2 linked regions of the Caldimonas brevitalea genome follow. The protein of the gene in region 1 interacts with the protein of each later gene in a pairwise test. Links are inferred from orthologs where the notes say so. Each region holds a gene or a part of one and is shown in the gene's direction. Other genes may lie near its edges.

The links.
Region 2: the proteins of lpdA (region 1) and odhB interact in binary tests that used the Escherichia coli proteins (3 or more experiments, as listed by UniProt). The link is inferred for Caldimonas brevitalea from one-to-one orthologs.

What each region holds. Positions count from the first base shown.
Region 1 is NZ_CP011371.1:3,699,962-3,710,888, reverse strand. Bases 3,094-6,058 are described here. They hold lpdA (dihydrolipoyl dehydrogenase), read left to right. Parts: upstream 3,094-3,646; coding sequence 3,647-5,470; downstream 5,471-6,058. Other genes in these bases: AAW51_RS15800 (GlxA family transcriptional regulator), read right to left, coding at 5,552-6,058; aceF (dihydrolipoyllysine-residue acetyltransferase), read left to right, coding at 3,094-3,636. Also shown: aceE (pyruvate dehydrogenase (acetyl-transferring), homodimeric type), read left to right, coding at 1-1,881; more of aceF, read left to right, coding at 1,963-3,093; more of AAW51_RS15800, read right to left, coding at 6,059-6,559; AAW51_RS15795 (DJ-1/PfpI family protein), read left to right, coding at 6,640-7,755; AAW51_RS28235 (hybrid sensor histidine kinase/response regulator), read left to right, coding at 7,927-10,023; AAW51_RS15785 (phospholipase D family protein), read right to left, coding at 10,099-10,927. UniProt on the Escherichia coli protein: Lipoamide dehydrogenase is a component of the glycine cleavage system as well as of the alpha-ketoacid dehydrogenase complexes.
Region 2 is NZ_CP011371.1:2,552,314-2,563,213, forward strand. What follows is about bases 3,479-6,416. They hold odhB (2-oxoglutarate dehydrogenase complex dihydrolipoyllysine-residue succinyltransferase), read left to right. Parts: upstream 3,479-4,271; coding sequence 4,272-5,561; downstream 5,562-6,416. Other genes in these bases: AAW51_RS11355 (2-oxoglutarate dehydrogenase E1 component), read left to right, coding at 3,479-4,163; lpdA (dihydrolipoyl dehydrogenase), read left to right, coding at 5,573-6,416. Outside these bases: thiosulfohydrolase SoxB, read left to right, coding at 1-703; more of AAW51_RS11355, read left to right, coding at 1,305-3,478; more of lpdA, read left to right, coding at 6,417-7,003; cell division protein ZapE, read left to right, coding at 7,086-8,186; AAW51_RS11375 (response regulator), read left to right, coding at 8,533-10,164; AAW51_RS11380 (PP2C family protein-serine/threonine phosphatase), read right to left, coding at 10,290-10,900. UniProt on the Escherichia coli protein: E2 component of the 2-oxoglutarate dehydrogenase (OGDH) complex which catalyzes the second step in the conversion of 2-oxoglutarate to succinyl-CoA and CO(2).

The sequences.
Region 1 (10,927 bases):
GACGGCCCGGTGCGCGGCAACGGCAAGATCGTGCAGGAACTCGAAGGCGAGTTCCGCGGCGCCGGCTGGAACGTCATCAAGCTGCTGTGGGGCAGCTACTGGGACCCGCTGCTGGCACGCGACAAGGAAGGCATCCTGCGCCAGATCATGATGGACATGGTCGACGGCGACTACCAGGCCTGCAAGGCCAACGACGGCGCCTTCGTGCGCAAGACCTTCTTCGGCCGCCACCCGAAGGCCTTGGAGATGGTCGCGAAGCTGAGCGACGACGACATCTGGCGCTTGCAGCGCGGCGGCCACGACCCGCAGAAGGTGTACGCCGCCTACCACCGTGCGGTGAACCACAAGGGCCAGCCCACCGTGCTGCTGGTGAAGACCGTCAAGGGTTTCGGCATGGGCAAGAGCGGCGAAGGCAAGAACACCGCACACCAGACCAAGAAGCTGACCGACGACGACATCCGCGCCTTCCGCGACCGCTTCAACATCCCCATCCCGGACGACAAGCTCGCCGAACTGCCGTTCTACAAGCCGGCCGACGACACGCCCGAGATGCGCTACCTGCACGAGCGCCGCAAGGCCCTCGGCGGCTATTTGCCCAAGCGCCGCCCGAAGGCCGACGAGCAACTGCCGGTGCCCGAGCTGAGCGCCTTCAAGGCGGTGCTCGACCCAACCGCCGAAGGCCGCGAGATCTCGACCACCCAGGCCTATGTGCGTTTCCTGACCGCGCTGCTGCGCGACAAGACGCTCGGCCCGCGCGTCGTGCCCATCCTGGTGGACGAGGCGCGCACCTTCGGGATGGAAGGCCTGTTCCGCCAGATCGGCATCTACAGCCAGGACGGCCAGAAGTACACCCCGGTCGACAAGGACCAGGTGATGTACTACAAGGAGTCGCACGACGGCCAGATCCTGCAGGAAGGCATCAACGAAGCGGGCGGCATGGCCTCGTGGATCGCCGCTGCGACGTCGTACTCGACCAACAACCGGGTGATGATCCCGTTCTATGTCTACTACTCGATGTTCGGCTTCCAGCGTGTCGGCGACCTGGCCTGGGCGGCCGGCGACATGCAGGCGCGCGGCTTCCTGCTCGGCGGCACCTCCGGGCGCACCACGCTGAACGGCGAAGGCCTGCAGCACGAGGACGGCCACAGCCACATCCTGGCCGGCACCATTCCCAACTGCATCAGCTACGACCCCACCTTCGCGCACGAGGTGGCGGTGATCATGCACCACGGCCTGAAGCGCATGGTCGAGCGGCAGGACAACGTGTTCTTCTACCTGACGCTGCTCAACGAGAACTACACCCATCCCGGCCTCAAGCCCGGTACCGAAGAGCAGATCATCAAGGGCATGTATTTGCTCGAAGAGGGCGCCAAGAAGATACCGCGCGTCAACCTCCTGGGCTCGGGCAGCATCCTGCGCGAATCGATCTTCGCCCGGCAGCTGCTCGAAGACGAATGGGGCGTGGCCGCCAACGTCTGGAGCTGCCCGAGCTTCAACGAGCTGGGCCGCGAAGGCCAGGACTGCGAGCGCTGGAACCTGCTGCACCCGACCGAGACGCCGCGCGTGCCCTTCGTGGCACAGCAACTGCAGCCGCACAACGGCCCGGTGGTCGCGTCGACCGACTACATGAAGGCCTACGCCGAGCAGATCCGCCCCTTCATCCCGAAGGGCCGCAGCTACAAGGTGCTGGGCACCGACGGCTTCGGCCGCAGCGACTTCCGCTCCAAGCTGCGCGAACACTTCGAAATCAACCGCCACTACATCGTGGTGGCGGCGCTCAAGGCGCTGGCCGAGGAAGGCACGGTACCTGCTGAGAAGGTGGCCGAAGCGATCCGCAAGTACGGCATCAATGCCGACAAGGTGAACCCCCTCTACGCATAAGCCCCGAGCGCCCGCGCGACGCACGCTGCCCGGTCCGCCGGGGGTGTGGGCGCGGGCGGCTTGCATCAGGAGAAACAACAAATGGCATTGGTGGAAGTGAAGGTGCCCGACATCGGGGACTTCAAGGAGGTCGAGGTCATCGAGGTGCTGGTCAAGCCCGGTGACACGATCAAGGTCGAGCAGAGCCTGGTCACGGTCGAGAGCGACAAGGCATCGATGGAGATTCCGTCGACCCATGCCGGCTTGGTCAAGGACGTGAAGGTGCAGCTGGGCGACAAGGTCAGCGAGGGCAGTTTGCTGCTGATGCTGGAGGCGGAATCGGCCGGGGCGGCTGCGCCGGCTCCGGCACCCGCGCCGGCTTCTCCGGCGCCCGCTGCAGCGCCCACGCCCGCAGCGGCGGCTCCGGCTCCGGCTCCGAGCGCGCCGGGCGGCGGCGGCCCGGTCGAGGTCAGCGTGCCCGACATCGGCGACTTCGACCAGGTGGCGGTGATCGAGGTGCTGGTGCAGGTGGGCGACACGATCAAGGCGGAGCAGAGCCTGATCACGGTGGAGTCGGACAAGGCGTCGATGGAGATTCCGTCCTCGCATGCGGGCGTGGTCAAGGAACTCAAGGTCCAGCTCGGCGACAAGGTCAGCAAGGGCAGTGTGATCGCCGTGGTCGAGGCCAGCGGTGGTGCGGCCGCACCGGCGCCGGCCCCCGCGACGGCGGCGGCGCCCTCGGCTGCCGCCGCTTCGCCGGCCGAGTTGTCGAGTCCGCCGGTGGAGCGGACCGCCCCGACGGCCGCCTTGCCCGCTCACGAGCCGACGGCGCCGCAGGGCAAGCTGCCGCACGCCTCGCCCAGCATCCGCAAGCTGGCGCGTGAACTCGGCGTGCCGCTCGGCGAAGTGCCGGGCAGCGGGCCGAAGGGCCGCATCACCCAGGAAGATGTGCAGCACTTCGTCAAGAACGTCATGGTCGGTCAAGTGCAGACCGAAGCCCAGAAGGCCAAGGCGCCCGCGGCCGGCGGGGCCGGCGGCAGCCTGCCGGGGTTGCTGCCGTGGCCGCAGGTCGACTTCGCCAAGTTCGGCCCGGTCGAGCGGCGCGACCTCTCGCGCATCAAGAAGATCTCGGGTGCCAACCTGCACCGCAACTGGGTGATGATCCCCCACGTCACCAACCACGAAGACGCCGACATCACCGAGCTGGAGGCCTTCCGCGTCCAGCTCAACAAGGAGTACGAGAAGGCCGGCGTCAAGGTGACGATGCTGGCGTTCCTGATCAAGGCCTGCGTTGCGGCGCTGAAGAAGTTCCCCGACTTCAACGCCTCGCTCGACGGCGAGCAGCTGGTGCTCAAGCAGTACTTCCACATCGGCTTCGCGGCCGACACGCCCAACGGGCTGGTGGTGCCGGTGATCAAGGATGCCGACAAGAAGGGCATCGTCGCGATCGCCAAGGAGATGAGCGAGCTGGCGGCCAAGGCGCGCGAAGGCAAGCTCGGCCCGGCGGAGATGACCGGCGGCTGCTTCTCGATCTCGTCGTTGGGCGGCATCGGCGGCACTTACTTCACGCCCATCATCAACGCGCCCGAGGTCGCCATCCTCGGCGTGTGCAAGTCGACGCTGAAGCCGGTGTGGGACGGCCAAGCCTTCCAGCCGCGGCTGATCCTGCCGCTCAGCCTGAGCTGGGACCACCGGGTGATCGACGGCGCCTCGGCGGCGCGCTTCAACACCTACCTGGCCACCGTGCTGGCGGACTTCCGCCGCGTGATGCTGTAAGGAGTCGAGTGTGGCAGTGATCGAGATCAAGGTCCCCGACATCGGCGACTTCAAGGACGTCGCGGTGATCGAAGTGCTGGTGCAGCCGGGTGACACGGTGAAGGCGGAGCAGAGCCTCATCACGGTGGAGTCCGACAAGGCGTCGATGGAGATTCCGTCGTCGCATGCCGGGGTGGTCAAGGAGCTGAGGCTCAAGGTCGGCGATGTCGTCAACCAGGGCAGCACCATCCTGACGCTGGAGGCGGCGGGCGAGCAGGCTGCCGCCGCGGCGCCTGCGCCTGCTGCAAGCGGCCCAGCGGCGCCGCCGCAGCCGCAGGCGCGAGAGTCGTACGCACCGGCGCCCGGCGCGGCGCGGGCCGACACGGCGGCGACCCCGGCTGCTGGCCATTACAGCGGTGGCGTCGACCTGGAGTGCGACATGCTCGTGCTGGGCGCCGGCCCCGGCGGCTATTCGGCCGCCTTCCGCGCCGCCGACCTGGGCATGAAGGTGGTGCTGGTGGAGCGCTACGCGACGCTGGGCGGCGTGTGTTTGAACGTCGGCTGCATCCCGTCGAAGGCGATGCTGCACGTGGCCGCGGTGATGGACGAGGTGCAGCATTTCGCCGACATCGGCGTCAGCTTCGGCGCCCCCAGCGTCGACCTCGACAAGCTGCGCGCACACAAGGCCAAGGTGGTGGGCAAGCTGACGGGCGGCCTGAGTGCGATGGCCAAGATGCGCAAGGTCACGGTGGTGCGCGGCTACGGCAGCTTCCTCGACCCGCATCACGTGTCGGTCGAAGAAACCGGTGGCGAGGGCCAGGACAAGACCGGCAAGACCCAGACCATCAAGTTCAAGCAGGCCATCATCGCCGCCGGCTCGCAGGCGGTGCGGCTGCCCTTCCTGCCGTCCGACGAGCGCATCGTCGACTCGACCGGCGCGCTGCAGTTGCGCGCCACGCCCAAGCGCATGCTGATCGTCGGCGGCGGCATCATCGGCCTGGAGATGGGCACCGTCTATTCGACGCTGGGCGCGCGGCTGGACGTGGTCGAAATGCTCGACGGGCTGATGCAAGGCGCCGACCGCGACCTGGTCAAGGTGTGGCAGAAGATGAATGCGCCGCGCTTCGACAACATCATGCTGAAGACCAAGACCGTGGGCGCCGAAGCGACCGCCGACGGCATCCTGGTGCGCTTCGAAGGCGAGGGCGCCCCGAAAGAGCCGCAGCTCTACGACCTGGTACTGCAGGCGGTGGGCCGCTCGCCCAACGGCAAGAAGATCGGCGCCGACAAGGCCGGCGTGATCGTCAACGAGCGCGGTTTCATCCCGGTGGACATCCAGATGCGCACCAACGTCCCGCACATCTTCGCGATCGGCGATGTGGTGGGCCAGCCGATGCTGGCGCACAAGGCGGTCCACGAGGCCCATGTGGCGGCCGAAGTGGCGGCCGGCGAGAAGTCGGCCTTCGACGCGCGGGTGATCCCGAGCGTCGCCTACACCGACCCCGAGGTGGCGTGGGTAGGCCTCACCGAAGACCAGGCCAAGGCCGAGGGCCGCAAGGTCAAGAAGGGCTTGTTCCCATGGAGCGCGTCGGGCCGCGCCATCGCCAACGGCCGTGACGAGGGCTACACCAAGCTGCTGTTCGACGAGGACACGCACCGCATCCTCGGCGGCGGTATCGTCGGCACCCACGCGGGCGACATGATCGGCGAGGTGGCCCTGGCGATCGAGATGGGGGCCGACGAAGTCGACATCGGCAAGACCATCCATCCGCATCCGACGCTGGGCGAGAGCATCGGCATGGCGGCCGAAATCGCGCACGGCACCTGCACCGACGTGCCGCCGCAGCGGCGCTAGGGTCCGTCCTCGCCGCCGTGGCGGTGGCCAGGCTGCGGCCCCCACCCGGCCGTGATCGGCCCCGTCTTTGACGCGGGAGCGCTACCGGGGCTTGCCGAAGGCGGCGCTGCGGTAGGCCTGCGGCGTTTGACCGTGCTGCCGGGCAAACGCCCGCTGCAAGGCGTCCACCGAGCGAAAGCCGCTGTGGCTCGCGATCCGCTCCTGGGTCCAGTGCGTCTGCAACAGCAACTGCGCGGCGGCCGCCACGCGGGCCTGCTCGACGAAGCGCGCCGGCGTGCTGCCGGTCTGGGCGGCGAACTCGCGCGCGAAATGCCGCGGGCTCATCTGCACGCGCGCGGCCAGCGCCTCGACCGACAGATCCTCCTGTAAATGTGTGCCGATCCACGCCAGCAGTTCGCGCAAGCGGCTGCTCGCCGTGGCCTGCGCCTGCAGCGCCTGACTGAGCTGCGGTTGGGCGCCGCCCCGCAGCATCGGCAACGCCAGCGTGCGCGCAATCTCCATCGACACCGCATGGCCGAGGTCGTCTTCGACCAGCGCGAGCGCCAGCTCGATGCCGGTGGTGACACCCGCCGAGGTCCACAGCCGGCCGTCACGCACATAGATGCGCTCGCGCTGCACGCGCACCTGCGGCCGCAGGGTCTGCAGCAGATCGCAGACACGCCAGTGGGTGGTGGCCTCGCGGCCGTCGAGCAGCCCGGCCGCCGCCAACGCAAAGGCGCCGGTGCAGACGCTGGCGATACGACGTGCGCGAGGGGCGGTTGCGGCGAGCCAGCCGGCGACGTTCTGCTCGACGATGGCGGTGCGCAGTGCCGGCTCGTCGCCGCCCGCGATGATCAAGGTGTCGATGGCGGCCGGCAGTTGCTGCAGCCCGAGCGTGTTGGCCAGCTCCAGCCCGCCATTCGTGCGCACGGTGCCGCCGCACGGCGAGGCGATGTGCAGGCGGTAGCTGCCCGGACGCAGCATCTCGGCCTTGCTGAACACGCTGGCCGGGCCGGCCACGTCGAGCCCCTCGACGCCGTCGAAGGCCACCAGCACCACGTCGATGGCAGAAACGGCGGCTTCTTCGTCCTTGTGGGGTGGGCTGGGCATCCTTAGGCTTTGGGCATCGCGGTTTTCAAAGGGCGGCGGCAGTGAAGAAGCACTGGGGATGGGCGCTGATCGGGGCGAGTATGGCAGCGCTGGCACTGGCAGGCTGCAGCGCCGGCGCAAAACTGCCGCCGAGCCAGGACGACCCGGCCTTGCTCGAGCATGAACAGCAGGTCTTCGTCGACGCCTTGAAGCCGCGCCGTGCCGGCCGGCCGGTGGTCGTGGTGCTCGCGCTCAACGAAGGCACCGAAACGACCGATCTGCTGCTGCCGCATGCCGTGCTGCAGCGTGCCGGGGTGGCCGATGTGCAGGTCGTCGCGCCGCGCCGCGGCCCGGTGGGCCTCTATCCTGCGCTGGAAATCGAGGCCACCCAGGATCTCGCCGGCTTCGACCGGACATACCCCTCAGGCGCCGACTACGTGATCGTTCCGGCCATGCACACCGACGACGACCCGACGGTGACGACCTGGCTGCGGCGGCAAGCCGAGCAAGGCGCCCGCGTGATCGGCATCTGTTCCGGGGCCCGGGTGGTGGGCCGCGCGGGGTTGCTCGACGGGCGCCGCTTCACCGGGCACTGGTACGACCGCGGCAAGCTGCGCCGGCGGCACCCCGGCGCGACCTACGTGCCGCATCGGCGCTATGTGATCGACCACGGCGTCGCCACCACCACCGGCATCACCGCTTCGGTGCCCACCAGTCTGGCGCTCGTCGAGGCGATCGGCGGCCGGGAGAAGGCCCGGGCCGTGGCCGCGCTGCTCGGCGTCACATCCTGGAGCCCGGCGCACGACAGCACGTCCTTCGGTCTCGATGCCCCCCGCATGTGGCGCTACCTGCTCAACAAGGCCCGGTTCTGGGGCCACGAGCGATGGAGCGTCGAGGTACAAGACGGTGTCGATGACATCGCGCTGGCGCTGGCCGTGGACGCGTGGTCGCGCACCGGCCGTGTCAGCGTCGAGGCCTCGGCTGCGAACGCGGTCACGCTGCGCAGCGGCTTGCGGCTCTCGGCGCGTCCGGCGGGTCGGCTCACGCAGCGCCTGCCGTTGGCGCCGGACCTCGCGCCCGCCGCGCAACTGGACCGCAGCTTGTGTGAGATCGCCGAGCGCTACGGAGCCTCCCGGCGCGACCGGGTGATGTTGGAGATGGAATATGCGGGCGACCCGGTGCGGGGCAGCACCTGCGAGCCCTCCACCGGCGACTAGAACAACGGAACACTCCTGCGCCCGCGACCTGGCCGGGCGCCGGCGCTCGAGCGTGCACACGGGGCGGAAGAGGGAACGGCTGTTGCTGGTCAACAGGGCAGCGGCGGGCAGAATCGATCGGTGTCCTGGGCCGCGAGTTGGAGCCGTTTGCCCGTCGTTCTCGTCCCCACCATGCCTTCTGATTGTTCGCTCGCGCCTGACTTTCGTGCCTTGTTCGAGGCGACGCCGGCGTCCTGCCTCGTGGTGGCACCCGACTTCCACATCGTGGCGGTCACCGACGCCTACCTGGCGGCCACCAGCCGCGTGCGCGCTGAATTGTTGGGGCGCCACATCTTCGACGCGTTTCCCGACAATCCAGACGACCCGGCGTCCAGCGGCGTGAAGAATCTGCGCAGTTCGCTGGAGCGGGTGCTGCGCGACGGTGTTCGCGACACGATGGCGATCCAGAAGTACGACATTCCGGTGGTCGACGACGAGACTTTCGAGGAGCGTTACTGGAGCCCCGTCAACACCCCGGTGTTCGACGCGCAAGGCCGCCTGACCCACGTCATCCACCGCGTCGAAGACGTCACCGAGATCGTGCTGGCCGAGAACCAGGCACTGGCGGACGCCGCCACCATCGCCGCACAGGCTGTCGAGATCCGTGCCGCCAACCAGAGCCTGCGCGATAGCGAGCAGCAGGCGTTGGAGATCGCCCGCCAAGCGGAAGCCGAACGACAGCGCCTCGATGCGGTGTTGGACGCCGCGCCGGTCGGCATCCTGGTCGCCGACCGCGACGGCAGGATCGTGCGGACCAACCCTGCCAACGCTGAAATCTGGGGCGTCCCACGGCCTCAGCCCGGCGATGTCTTCGCGGAGGTGGTGTCGCAAGGCCAGTGGGCGGACGGTTCCCCACGGCAAGGAGAGCCGCTGCAAGCCGATGAGTGGCCGCTGGCGCGTGCGCTGCGGGGCGAGCGCGCGCGGGCCATGATCGAGGTGACCCTCGCCGGAGCTGCGCCCGAACGCCGCACGGTGCTGGCCTCGGCAGCGCCGATCGTCGACACCCAGGGGCGCGCGGTCGGCGCCGTGGCGGCTGTGATGGATGTCAGCGAACGCGTCAGGGCGGAGCAGGCCTTGCGCGAGGCGGACCGGCGAAAAGACGAGTTCCTGGCCATGCTGGCGCACGAGCTGCGCAACCCCTTGGCACCCATCAGCTCGGCCGCGGCGCTGCTGGCGATGGGGCGGCTGGACCATGAGCAAGTGAGGCGCATGAGCGAGATCGTCGAGCGCCAGGCCCGACACCTGGCAGGCCTGGTCGACGATCTGCTCGACGTGTCGCGCATCACGCGCGGCCTGATCACGCTGGACATGGCCCTGCATGACGGAACGCGGGTGCTCCAGGAGGCGGTCGAGCAGGTCCGGCCGCTGCTGGAGGCCAGGCAACATCGACTGACCGTGCAAATGCCGAGCGATCCGGTGCAACTGATCGGCGACCGCAAGCGGGTGGTTCAGGTGTTGACCAACTTGCTCACCAATGCCGCGAAGTACACGCCGCCGGAGGGCGACATCAGCGTCGTGATGGTGACCGACGGCGCGCAGCTGGTGATCAACGTGACGGACAACGGCATCGGCATGGAGCGGGAGTTCCTCACGTCTGCGTTCGACCTGTTTTCACAGGCACATCACACCGCGGACCGGTCCCAGGGCGGCCTCGGCATCGGGCTGGCGGTGGTCAAGCGTCTGGTCGAACTGCACGGCGGCAGCGTCGCTGTGCACAGCGACGGCCCGGGCCAGGGCAGCCGCTTCACGGTGCGGCTGCCGCTGGTGCAGGCGCTGGACGAGCGCGGTGGCCGCGGTCCCGCACCGGCGCCGGGCGTGCCCTCGGCGCGCAGCTTGAAGGTCATGGTGGTCGATGACAACGTCGACGCGGCGGGCACCCTGGGCATGCTGGTCGAAGCGCTGGGTCACCGCGTGACGGTCGAATGTGGGCCCCGCAAGGCGCTGAAGCAGGCGGAGCATGAGGACGTCGACGTGTTTCTGCTGGACCTGGGGCTGCCCGACATCGACGGATTTGAACTGGCGCGCCGGCTGCGCTCGCATCCGCGTTCGGCCGGCGCCGCGCTCGTCGCGGTGAGCGGCTACGGCCAGGCGCAAGACAAGATCTGTGCATTGGAAGCCGGCTTCGACTACCACCTCGTCAAGCCGGCAGACCCGGGTGAACTGGAGCGGGTCTTGGCTGAGATCAGCCTTCGCCGCGGCGAACCTGCGCCGCACCGGCCGACCTTTTGAACGGGGGCCGGGCGCCCCCGCTAGGCCTGCGCCCCGGCATCGGTGCACGTGAGCCTTGAGGCCAAGCCGGCCGCCTCACAGCAAGCCTTCGATTGGCAACCATGACAGCAGTCGCACGGTCAGCCGACGTACCAGGCCCGCTTTCGGTTCCCTGTCGTGCCGAACGGGACCCGCGTCCGTCTCTTCGATCCATTCGAGACCACCGCCGTCATCGCGCAGACGCACTTCGTAGGCGCGCTGGCCGAGGTCCGAGTCGAGCTTTTTCGAGATCGTCGACGCCAAGGCCGGGCTTTCGATCACGAGGCCCATCTCGGTGTTGAGGTGGATCGAGCGCGGGTCCAAATTGAACGAGCCGACGAACACCCGCTCGCGGTCCACCGCGAAGGTCTTCCCGTGCAGGCTGGCGGCCGAACTGCCCAACGCCCGGCGCACGCCCTGGCCGGTCGCCTTGGGTGCCGGAGCGGGGTCGGGCCGGAGTTCGTAGAGGCGCACGCCGGCGCGCAACAGGGCCTTGCGACGCTTGGCGTAGCCGGCATGGACGGCCGCGACGTCGGTGGCGGCCAGCGAGTTGGTGACCACGCGCAGCTGCACGCCCTGGCCCGGATAACGCGCCAGGGCCTCGGTGCCGGCGTCGCCGGGCACGAAATAGGGCGACACCAGGTCGAGTTCACGGCGGGGTGTGCCCATCGCCTGTGTGATCTGCGCCAGCAGCAGCTGCGGCTCGGCCACCGTGCGCTCGACCTTCGCGGGTGGGTCGTAGACCACCCGGACGGGGACCCACTCCAAGGCCAGCTCCCGCGCCAGCATCTGTTCGACGAACCGGGTGCGCTGCACCGCGGCCAGGTAGGCGAGTGCGTCGGGAGAACTCTGCAGCGCGGCCCATCGCTGCGCTTGCGCCTGTGCT
Region 2 (10,900 bases), 1.1 Mb from region 1 along the record:
CAAGCGGGTGGCCGGCGTTCGCTACCGACTGCTGCCGGTGTTCGCCGATTTGCTACCGGCCGATACGCGGATGGCCACCTACATCGACAAGCTGCGGGAGCCCTACGCCGCCAAGCTGGCGCAGCCGCTGGCGGTGACCGAGGGCCTGCTGTGGCGCCGGGGCAATTTCAACGGCAGCTTCGACCAGCTCATCCTCGACGCGATGATGGACGTGCGAGGCGCCGAGATCGCCTTCTCGCCCGGCTTCCGCTGGGGCACCACGCTGCTGCCGGGCGAGACCATCACGCGCGAGCACCTGATGGATCAAACCGCCATCACCTACCCCTGGTGCACGCTCACCGAAATGAGCGGCGAGGCGATCAAGACCGTGCTCGAAGACGTCGCAGACAACCTCTTCAACCCCGACCCCTACTACCAGCAAGGCGGTGACATGGTGCGCGTCGGCGGGCTGACCTACACCTGCGATCCACGCGCGGCGGCCGGCCGTCGCATCCTCGACATGCGCCTCGCCGGGACGCCGATCGAGGCCGGTAAAAAGTACAAGGTCGCGGGCTGGGCGCCGGTCTCGGAGGCCGCGCGCGACAGCGGCCCGCCGATCTGGGAGGTGGTCGAAAGCTGGCTCGCGCAGCACAAGACGGTCGCGCCACGCCAGCTCAATCAGCCGCGCTTGTTGGGCGTGGACGGCAACCCGGGGCTGGCCTGATCCCCGTGTCGGCCGACGGCCGGCAGCATGACCGCGCGCCCGGCGGGGATGTGAAGAACCCCTAACATGACTGCTATGAAACGAAGCAGCCTGGTTCTCGTCATCTCTCTCGGCCTGGGGGCCTGTAGTTCGCTCGGTGTCGGTGTTTCAGTGCCCATCGGTGTGGGCAATGTCGGCATCGGCGTCGGCTCCGGTGGTCGGGTCAGCGGGGGTGTCGGCGTAGGGGTGGGCGGTGTCGGCGTCGGTGTCGGCGGCTCGACTCGGTTGCCGCCGCGTCAGCAGTCGCAGTCCGCCGTACCGGATGCGGCTTCTGCGCCGGCGACCCCGGTCTCTGCCCAACCGTGAGCAGGGCAAGAGAGAGAGAGGGAGGTGGGGTCGCGAGCCGCCCTTCGTTCAGATCAGCAGGAATCCGTTTGATGGCGATCGAATGCCATCAGTGTTAGAGTGGTAAGTCTGACAGCAGGTCCTTCCCGTCCCCTTTACTGGTTTCTGTATTGATGCCAGAGAAAGGCGGGTCGCAATCCGCCAACCGGTCAAGCCGTGTCGCGGAAGGTTGTTCAACCAGCCACAGCCCTGGAAACCGGGGTGAAAGGTGAGCGAGATGATGCAGCAATACAGGTCGAACTCGTACCTGTTCGGGGGCAATGCTCCCTACGTCGAAGAGTTGTACGAGGCCTACCTCGACAACCCCGGTTCGGTGCCCGACAACTGGCGCGCCTACTTCGACGCCCTTCAGAATGTGCCCGCGGTGGACGGCTCCGAGTCGCGCGATGTGCCGCATGCGCCGGTGATCGAGTCCTTCGCGCAGCGCGCCAAATCCAACGCCTTTGCTGTCAAGGCGAGCAGTGCCGATCTCGCGGTCGCGCGCAAACAGGTCCATGTTCAGTCGCTGATCGCTGCCTATCGTTTCCTCGGCTCGCGCTGGGCCGACCTCGATCCGCTCAAGCGCCAGGAGCGCCCCAAGATCCCCGAGCTGGAGCCGGCGTTCTACGACCTGACCGAGTCCGACATGGACATCACGTTCAGTGCGACGAACACCTACTTCACCAAAGCCGACCAGATGACCCTGCGCGAGATCGTGCAGGCCTTGCGTGAAACCTACTGCGGCACCATCGGCGCCGAGTTCATGCACATCACCGAGCCGGCCGAAAAGCGTTGGTGGCAGCAGCAGCTGGAAAGCATTCGCTCCAAGCCCACCTTCAGCGTCGAGAAGAAGAAGTCCATCCTCGAGCGCCTCACCGCCGCGGAAGGTCTCGAGCGCTACCTGCACACCAAATACGTCGGCCAGAAGCGCTTCTCGCTCGAAGGCGGCGAGTCCTTCATCGCGTCGATGGACGAGCTGATCCGCCGCGGCGGCGAGAAGGGCGTGCAGGAAATCGTGATCGGCATGGCCCACCGCGGCCGCCTCAACGTGCTGGTCAACACGCTGGGCAAGTCGCCCAAGGATTTGTTCTCGGAGTTCGAGCACACCGCGCCCGAAGACCTGCCCGCTGGCGACGTCAAGTACCACCAGGGCTTCTCGAGCGACGTGTCCACCCCCGGCGGCCCGGTGCACCTGAGCCTGGCCTTCAACCCTTCGCACCTCGAAATCGTCAACCCGGTGGTCGAAGGCTCGGTCAAGGCCCGGATGGACCGCCGCGGTGACGAGGACGGCGACCAGGTGCTGCCCGTGCTGGTGCACGGCGACGCCGCCTTCGCCGGACAGGGTGTGGTGATGGAGACGCTGGCGCTGGCGCAGACGCGCGGCTACTACACCGGCGGCACGGTGCACATCGTCATCAACAACCAGATCGGCTTCACCACCTCCGATCCGCGCGACAGCCGCTCGACGCTGTATTGCACCGACGTGGTCAAGATGATCGAAGCGCCGGTGCTGCACGTGAACGGCGACGACCCCGAAGCGGTCGTGCTCGCCACGCAGCTGGCCCTCGACTACCGCCAGGAGTTCAACAAGGACGTGGTGGTCGACATCGTGTGCTTCCGCAAGCTGGGCCACAACGAGCAGGACACGCCCTCGCTGACCCAGCCGCTGATGTACAAGAAGATCGCAGCCCACCCCGGCACCCGCAAGCTGTACGCCGACAAGCTGTCCGCCCAGGGCGCGATCCCGGCCGAAACCGCCGACGAGATGGCCAAGGCCTATCGCGCCGCGATGGACGCCGGCAAGCACACGGTCGACCCGGTGCTGACCGACTTCAAGAGCAAGTACGCGGTCGACTGGTCGCCCTTCCTCGGCAAGAAGTGGACCGACGCGGCCGACACCGCGCTGCCGCTGGCCGAGGTCAAGCGCCTGGCCGAACGCATCACCACCATCCCGAGCACCTTCAAGGTCCACCCGCTGGTCGAGAAGGTCATTGCCGACCGCGCCGCCATGGGCCGCGGCGAGATCAACGTCGACTGGGGCATGGGCGAGCACCTGGCCTATGCGTCGCTGGTCGCCAGCGGCTATCCGGTGCGGCTGTCGGGTGAAGACTGCGGCCGCGGCACCTTCGTGCACCGCCACGCCGTGCTGCACGACCAGAAGCGCGAGAAGTGGGACGAAGGCAGCTACATCCCGCTGCAGAACGTGGCCGACAACCAGGCACCGTTCGTCGTGATCGACTCCATCCTGTCGGAAGAAGCCGTGCTCGGCTTCGAGTACGGCTATGCCAGCGCCGACCCCAACACGCTGGTGATCTGGGAAGCCCAGTTCGGCGACTTCGCCAACGGCGCCCAGGTGGTGATTGACCAGTTCATCGCGTCGGGCGAGGTCAAGTGGGGCCGCGCCAACGGCCTGACGCTGATGCTGCCGCACGGCTACGAAGGCCAGGGCCCCGAGCACTCGTCGGCGCGCCTCGAGCGCTTCATGCAGCTGGCGGCAGACAACAACATCCAGGTGGTCCAGCCCACCACGGCCAGCCAGATCTTCCACGTGCTGCGCCGCCAGCAGGTGCGCATGTTCCGCAAGCCGCTGGTCATCATGACGCCCAAGTCGCTGCTGCGGAACAAGGACGCCACCTCGCCGTTGACCGAGTTCACCAAGGGTGAATTCCGCACCGTGATCGGCGAGCTGAACGCGCAGATCGACCCGGCCAAGGTCAAGCGCGTGATCGCCTGTTCGGGCAAGGTGTATTACGAGCTGGTGAAAAAGCGCGAAGAGAAGAAGTCGCAAGACGTCGCCATCCTGCGCATCGAGCAGCTCTATCCGTTCCCGCACAAGGCCTTCACCGCCGAGCTGAGGAAGTACCCCAACGTCACCGATGTCGTCTGGTGCCAAGACGAGCCGCAGAACCAGGGCGCCTGGTTCTTCGTGCAGCACTACATCCACGAGAACATGAGCGAAGGGCAGAAGCTCGGTTACGCCGGGCGTCCCGCCTCGGCCTCGCCGGCCGTGGGCTATGCCCACCTGCACCAGGAGCAGCAGAAAGCGCTGCTCGACCAGGCCTTCGCCAAGCTCAAGGGTTTCGTCCTCACCAAATAAGACCCCGGCGGTTGTCGCGAGCGCCCCGCGTCGCGATCACCGCCCGCACCGCTGCGCGCCGCTGGTTCTGGCGCCCGGTGCGGTCACACGAACATCGAAAGACAAGACATGGCAATCGTAGAAGTCAAGGTTCCGCAGCTCTCTGAATCGGTGGCCGAGGCCACCCTGCTGCAGTGGAAGAAGAAGCCCGGCGAGGCCGTGGCGCAGGACGAGATCCTGATCGAGATCGAGACCGACAAGGTCGTGCTGGAAGTCCCCGCGCCCAGCGCCGGTGTGCTGGCCGAGGTGGTGGTGGCCGACGGTGGCACCGTGGTCTCCGACCAGGTGATCGCCAAGATCGACAGCGAAGGCAAGGCCGGCGCTGCCGCCCCGGCCCCGGCGCCCGCTGCTGCGGCGCAAGCCGCGGCACCCGCGCCGGCCGCTGCGGCGACGCCGGCCGCAGGCTCGGGCAGCAAGTCGGACGTCGCGATGCCGGCGGCGGCCAAGCTGATGGCCGACAACCAGCTGGCCCCCGGCTCGGTCCCGGGCACCGGCAAGGACGGCCGCGTCACCAAGGGTGATGTGCTCGGCGTGCTCGAAGGCGGCGCTGCCGCGAAGGCCGCCCCTGCCGCGGTGCCGGCGCCCGTGCAGATCCCGCCTACCGCGGCTGCCAAGCCGCCGCTGCCGCCGGTCGCGGCCCCCGTCGCGAGCCTGGGCGACCGCCCCGAGCAGCGCGTGCCGATGAGCCGTTTGCGCGCGCGTATTGCCGAACGCCTGCTGCAGTCGCAAGCCACCAACGCCATCCTGACCACCTTCAACGAGGTCAACATGGCGCCGTTGATGGAGATGCGCAAGAAGTTCCAGGAGAAGTTCGAGAAGGAGCACGGCGTCAAGCTCGGCTTCATGAGCTTCTTCGTCAAGGCGGCGGTGCATGCGCTGAAGAAGTACCCGGTGCTGAACGCGTCGGTGGACGGCAACGACATCGTCTACCACGGCTATTTCGACATCGGCATCGCGGTCGGTTCGCCGCGCGGCCTGGTGGTGCCCATCCTGCGCAACTGCGACCAGATGACGTTCGCCGAGATCGAGAAGAAGATCGCCGAGTTCGGCCAGAAGGCCAAGGACGGCAAGCTCGGCCTCGAAGAGCTGAGCGGCGGCACGTTCTCGATCTCCAACGGCGGCGTGTTCGGCTCGATGCTGTCGACGCCCATCATCAACCCGCCGCAGTCGGCCATCCTCGGCGTGCATGCCACCAAGGACCGTGCGGTGGTCGAGAACGGCCAGATCGTCGTGCGGCCGATGAACTACCTCGCGATGTCGTATGACCACCGCATCATCGACGGCCGGGAAGCCGTGCTGGGCCTGGTGGCGATGAAAGAGGCGCTGGAAGATCCGGCCCGATTGCTGTTCGACATCTGAGAGGCGAGACGATGAGCAACAAGCAATTCGACGTCATCGTCATCGGTGGTGGTCCTGGCGGCTACATCGCCGCGATCCGCGCCGCGCAGCTGGGCTTCAACACGGCCTGCATCGACGAGTGGAAGAACGGCAAGGGCGGCCCGGCACCTGGCGGCACCTGCACCAACGTCGGCTGCATCCCGTCCAAGGCCCTGCTGCAGTCGTCCGAGCATTTCGAGCACGCCGGCCATCACTTCGCCGACCACGGCATCTCGCTGTCCAACCTGAGCATGGACGTGGCCAAGATGCTGGGCCGCAAGGACGCCGTCGTGAAGCAGAACAACGACGGCATCCTGTACCTGTTCAAGAAGAACAAGGTCAGCTTCTTCCATGGCCGCGGCTCCTTCGTGAAGGCGGGTGAGGGCGGCTACGAGATCAAGGTGGCCGGCGCGGCCGAAGAGACGCTGGTCGGCAAGCACATCATCCTGGCCACCGGCTCCAACGCCCGCGCCTTGCCGGGTGCGCCGTTCGACGAGGACAAGGTGCTGTCGAACGACGGCGCGTTGCGCATCCCGTCGGTGCCGAAGAAGTTGGGCGTGATCGGCTCCGGCGTGATCGGCCTGGAGATGGGTTCGGTCTGGCGTCGCCTGGGCGCTGACGTGACCGTGCTCGAAGCGCTGCCGACCTTCCTCGGCGCCGTCGACGAGCAGATCGCCAAAGAGGCCCACAAGGCTTTCACCAAGCAAGGCCTGAAGATCGAGCTGGGCGTGAAGATCGCCGAGGTCAAGACCGACGAGAACGGGGTCAATGTCAGCTACGTCGACAGCAAGGGCGGCTCGCAGATCCTCGAATGCGACAAGCTGATCGTGTCGATCGGCCGCGTGGCCAACACCAACGGGCTGAACCATGAGGCCGTGGGCCTGAAGCTCGACGACCGGGGTGCCATCGTCGTGGACGACGACTGCCGCACCAACCTGCCCAACGTCTGGGCGGTCGGCGATGTGGTGCGCGGGCCGATGCTGGCGCACAAGGCCGAGGAAGAGGGCGTGGCGGTGGCCGAGCGCATCGCGGGCCAGCACCCGCATGTCGACTTCAACACCGTGCCGTGGGTGATCTACACCAGCCCGGAGATTGCCTGGGTGGGCCAGACCGAGCAGCAGTTGAAGGCGGCAGGGCGTGCCTACAAGGCCGGCACCTTCCCCTTCATGGCCAACGGCCGCGCACGCGCCTTGGGTGACACGACCGGCCTGGTGAAGTTTTTGGCCGATGCCAAGACCGACGAGATCCTCGGCGTGCACATCGTCGGCCCGTATGCGTCGGAGCTGATCTCCGAGAGTGTCGTGGCCATGGAGTTCAAGGCCAGTGCCGAGGACATCGCGCGCATCTGCCACGCGCATCCGTCGCTCAGCGAAGCCACCAAGGAAGCGGCGCTGGCGGTGGACAAGCGGACGCTTAACTTCTGATCCGAAGCGGACCGCCGTCGAGCCAGGGCGACCTCACCGTCGCCCTTTTTCGTGTACGGCGGTTCAACGACTGAGTGTGGTGATGGTGACCGTCAACGAGTTGTACGAGCAGACGCTGCAGGAGCGCGGCTACAAGAGCGACCCTGCGCAGTTGCGTGCGGTGCAGGCGCTGCAGCGTTGTTATGACGAATGGGTCGACTACAAGGCGCGTCGCTCGAACGCGTTGACCAAGCTGCTGCGGCGTCCGCCGCTGCCGCGTGGCGTCTACATGTTCGGTGGTGTCGGCCGCGGCAAGAGCTTCCTGATGGACTGCTTTTTTCACGCCGTGCCGGTGCAGCGCAAGACACGGCTGCACTTCCATGAGTTCATGCGCGAGGTGCACCGCGAGCTGGCCGACCTGAAGGGCCAGCCGAACCCGCTCGACGAACTGGGGCGCCGGATCGCGCGGCGCCACCGGCTGATCTGCTTCGATGAGTTCCACGTCGCCGACGTCACCGACGCGATGATCCTGCACCGCTTGCTCGAATCGCTGTTCGAGCACCGCGTCAGCATCATCACCACCTCCAACTTCCACCCCGACGGGCTCTATCCCAACGGCCTGCACCGCGACCGCATCCTGCCGGCCATCGAGCTGCTGAAAGAGAAGCTGGAGATCATCAACGTCGACAACGGCACCGACTACCGGCGCCGCACGCTCGAGCACGTGCAGCTTTACCACACGCCGCTCGGGCCGCCCGCCGATGCGGCGATGCAGCAGGCGTTCGAGGAACTGGCCGAGCGGCGCGACGAAGACCCGCTGCTGCACATCGAACACCGCGAGATCCGTGCGCGCCGGCGCGCCGGTGGTGTGGTCTGGTTCGACTTCCAGGCGCTGTGTGGCGGCCCGCGGTCGCAGAACGACTACCTCGAGCTGGCGACCCAGTTCCACACGCTGCTGTTGTCCAACGTGCCGCGCATGCCGCCCCGGCTGGCGTCCGAGGCCCGACGCTTCACCTGGCTGGTCGACGTGCTGTACGACCGTCGGGTCAAGCTGATCTTGTCGGCCGAGGTGCCGGCGGAGCAGTTGTACACGGAGGGGCCGCTGGCGCACGAGTTCCCGCGCACCGTGTCGCGCTTGAACGAGATGCAGTCGGCGGAGTTCCTGTCTTTGGAGCACCGCGAGGTGGACACAAGGCTGACCTGAGGCACCAGAGGCAGCGCCCGACATCGCGGTGCCTGCCTTGCGGTGAAAACAGGCCGGCTTGCCGCGGGTCCGCGTGACAGAGGGGCCGGAGGGCAGCCTTGCGTGGCATCCGCCAACCCGTCACGGCCGGTCGCCCTTGGCCGGCTCCCTCCCGGATCGTCGCCCCCCTCCTGAACGGCCTCGACAACCAGCGGCAAACGGCAGTAACGTGACGCGTGTCACGCTGCCGGGCCTGGCCCTGCGCTGTGCCCGTGCGGCGCCCCGCACACGGGCCGCGTCCTCGGGTACAACGGACTGTGCGCAGCGCGACCGCGAGGTCCGTGCACAAACGCTGCGGGGTCCGGCCATGAGACTGCTCGACGAACACATCCTCAATGCCACGGCGCTGGTGGTCGATGCCAACCCGACCTCGCGCAGCATCTTGGCGGGCATGCTGCGCGACTTCGGGGTGCCCCGGGTCACGCAGACCAGCCGGGCCACGGAAGCGCGCAAGGCGCTGGAGTTCCGCCACTTCGACATCGTGCTGTGCGAGTACCACTTTCCCGACGAGCCGATGACCGGGCAGGACCTGCTGGACGATTTGCGGTTGGCGCATTTGCTCCCGCTGTCCACCGTGGTGGTGATGATCTCCAGTGAAGCCGGGTACGCGCATGTGGCCGAGGCCGCCGAGGCGGCGCTCGACGCCTACCTGATCAAACCGCACACCGAGCAGGCCCTGCGCGAGCGCCTGGTGCAGGCGCGTCAGCGCAAACGCTCGCTGCGGGACATCATCGCCTGCGTGGAAAGCGGCGACTTCCTGGGCGGTGCCGAGCTGTGTCAGGCCCGCTTCGACACTCACGGGCCGAACTGGGTGCATGCGGCCCGCATCGGCGGTGAGCTGTGGCTGCGGCTCGGCAAGCCGCACGCGGCGCAGAAGATGTTCGAGGCCATCCTCAAGATCCGTGCGCTGCCGTGGGCACGGCTCGGCGTGGCGCGCACCGAGTACGAAGCCGGGCGCGCTTTCCAGGCGCGCCGCACGCTGGAAAGCCTGCTGGGCGAGCAGCCCGGTTACGCCGATGCCTATGACGTGATGGGCCGGGTATTGCTCGACCAGGGCGAGCCAGACCAGGCCATCGACTCGCTGCGCCGCGCCTGCGGTCTGACCCCCGGATCAGTGGCCCGGCTGGTGAAGCTCGGTCTGCTGGCCTTCTACTATGGAAAGCCGAGCGAAGCTATCGACGCGCTTCAGAAGGCCAGCCGGCTGGGCGTGCAGTCGAAGGTGTTCGACTTGCAGGGACTGGTGCTGCTCGGCACGCTGCAGCACGACGCGGGTGACGCACGAGGATTGGCACGTTCGGTCGAAAGCATGCTGCAGGCTCGCGAGCAGGCGCCCGACAGTCCGCGGCTGCGACGGTTCCAGCTGGTGCTCGGTGTGCTGATGCATCTGTTGCACCGCAAGGTCGGCGACGCGCTGACCGACACGCGGCGGTTGTTGGCCGAAGTGCGTGAGCCCGACTTCGAGTTCGAAGCCGCCTGCAATCTGCTGATGTTGCTGTCCCGACTGCACTTGCAGGAGGTGCGCTTGGAAGACGCGCCGTCTCACGTCGGCGTCGTCGCACGGCGCTTTGCGGTGTCGCGGACCACGGCAGAACTGTTGGGACGAACGGTGCGGGGGCAGCCCGAGTTCGAGCAGGCGTTGCAAGCGGGCTACGCCGGCATCACGGCGGCAGCCGAGGAAGCGGTGTCGCACACGGTGGAAGGCTCGCCGCGGGAGGCGGTGCTTGCCTTGCTCGGCCATGCGCAGCAAACGCTCAACGCAAAGCTGATCGACCTGGCCAGCCACACCATCGAGCGGCACCGCGGGTCGATCGAGGAGGTCGCCACGCTGGCGGCCCAAGTGCAAGAGCTGCACGACCGCTACCGCAGCTACGGCACGCAGGTGCATCTGACCCGTGCGGAAGACCCGCGCACGATGGCGTCTGCTGCCCGGAGCCGCTAGGACGAACGGCTGCAGCGTGCGGCGCTTCGTGCCCGGATTTGTCTTCGTGTTGCAAGACCTGCCGGCGCTTGCCGCGCCGCAGGGGGCGAAAGGGGCAGGGCTCTGGGCCCGCTCGCAGGCCCTGCTCAGCTCAGCGGCTCGACCCGCACCACGGCGAGCGACAGGTTGTCGCCGCCCCCACGGGCCCGCTGACGCGCCTTGCTCACCAGCATCTCGCTCGCCTCGCGCGGCGGCAAGGTGTGGACGATGGCGCCCAACTCGCGCGGCGTGAAGTAGTGCCACAAGCCGTCGCTGCAGGCCAGCAAGGTGTCGCCCACTTCCAGGCGGGCGATGTGGTGCAGCGTCACCGGCGGGTCCTGGAAGGTACCCAGGCAGCCGGTCAGGAGGTTGGACTGCGGGTGTACGTTGGCTTCGTCTTCGGTGAGCTGGCCTTCCTCGACCAGGCGCTGCACATAGGAATGGTCGGTGGTGCGGCTCACCATGTCGGCGCCACGGAAGTGGTAGACGCGCGAATCGCCGGCGTGGATCACCGCGCACTCGCGGTTGGGGTTGACCAAAAAGGCCGCCACCGTGCTGTGAGGCTCTTCTTCCGCGGTGATCGCGGTCAACTTGATCATCAAATGCGATTCGAGCACCAGCTGCTTGAGCGTTTCCTGGGCGTCGTCGCTGGACGGCGCGTAGCGCTCAAACAACTGCCGGGCGGTCAAAATGACTTGATCGGAGGCTTTGCGACCCC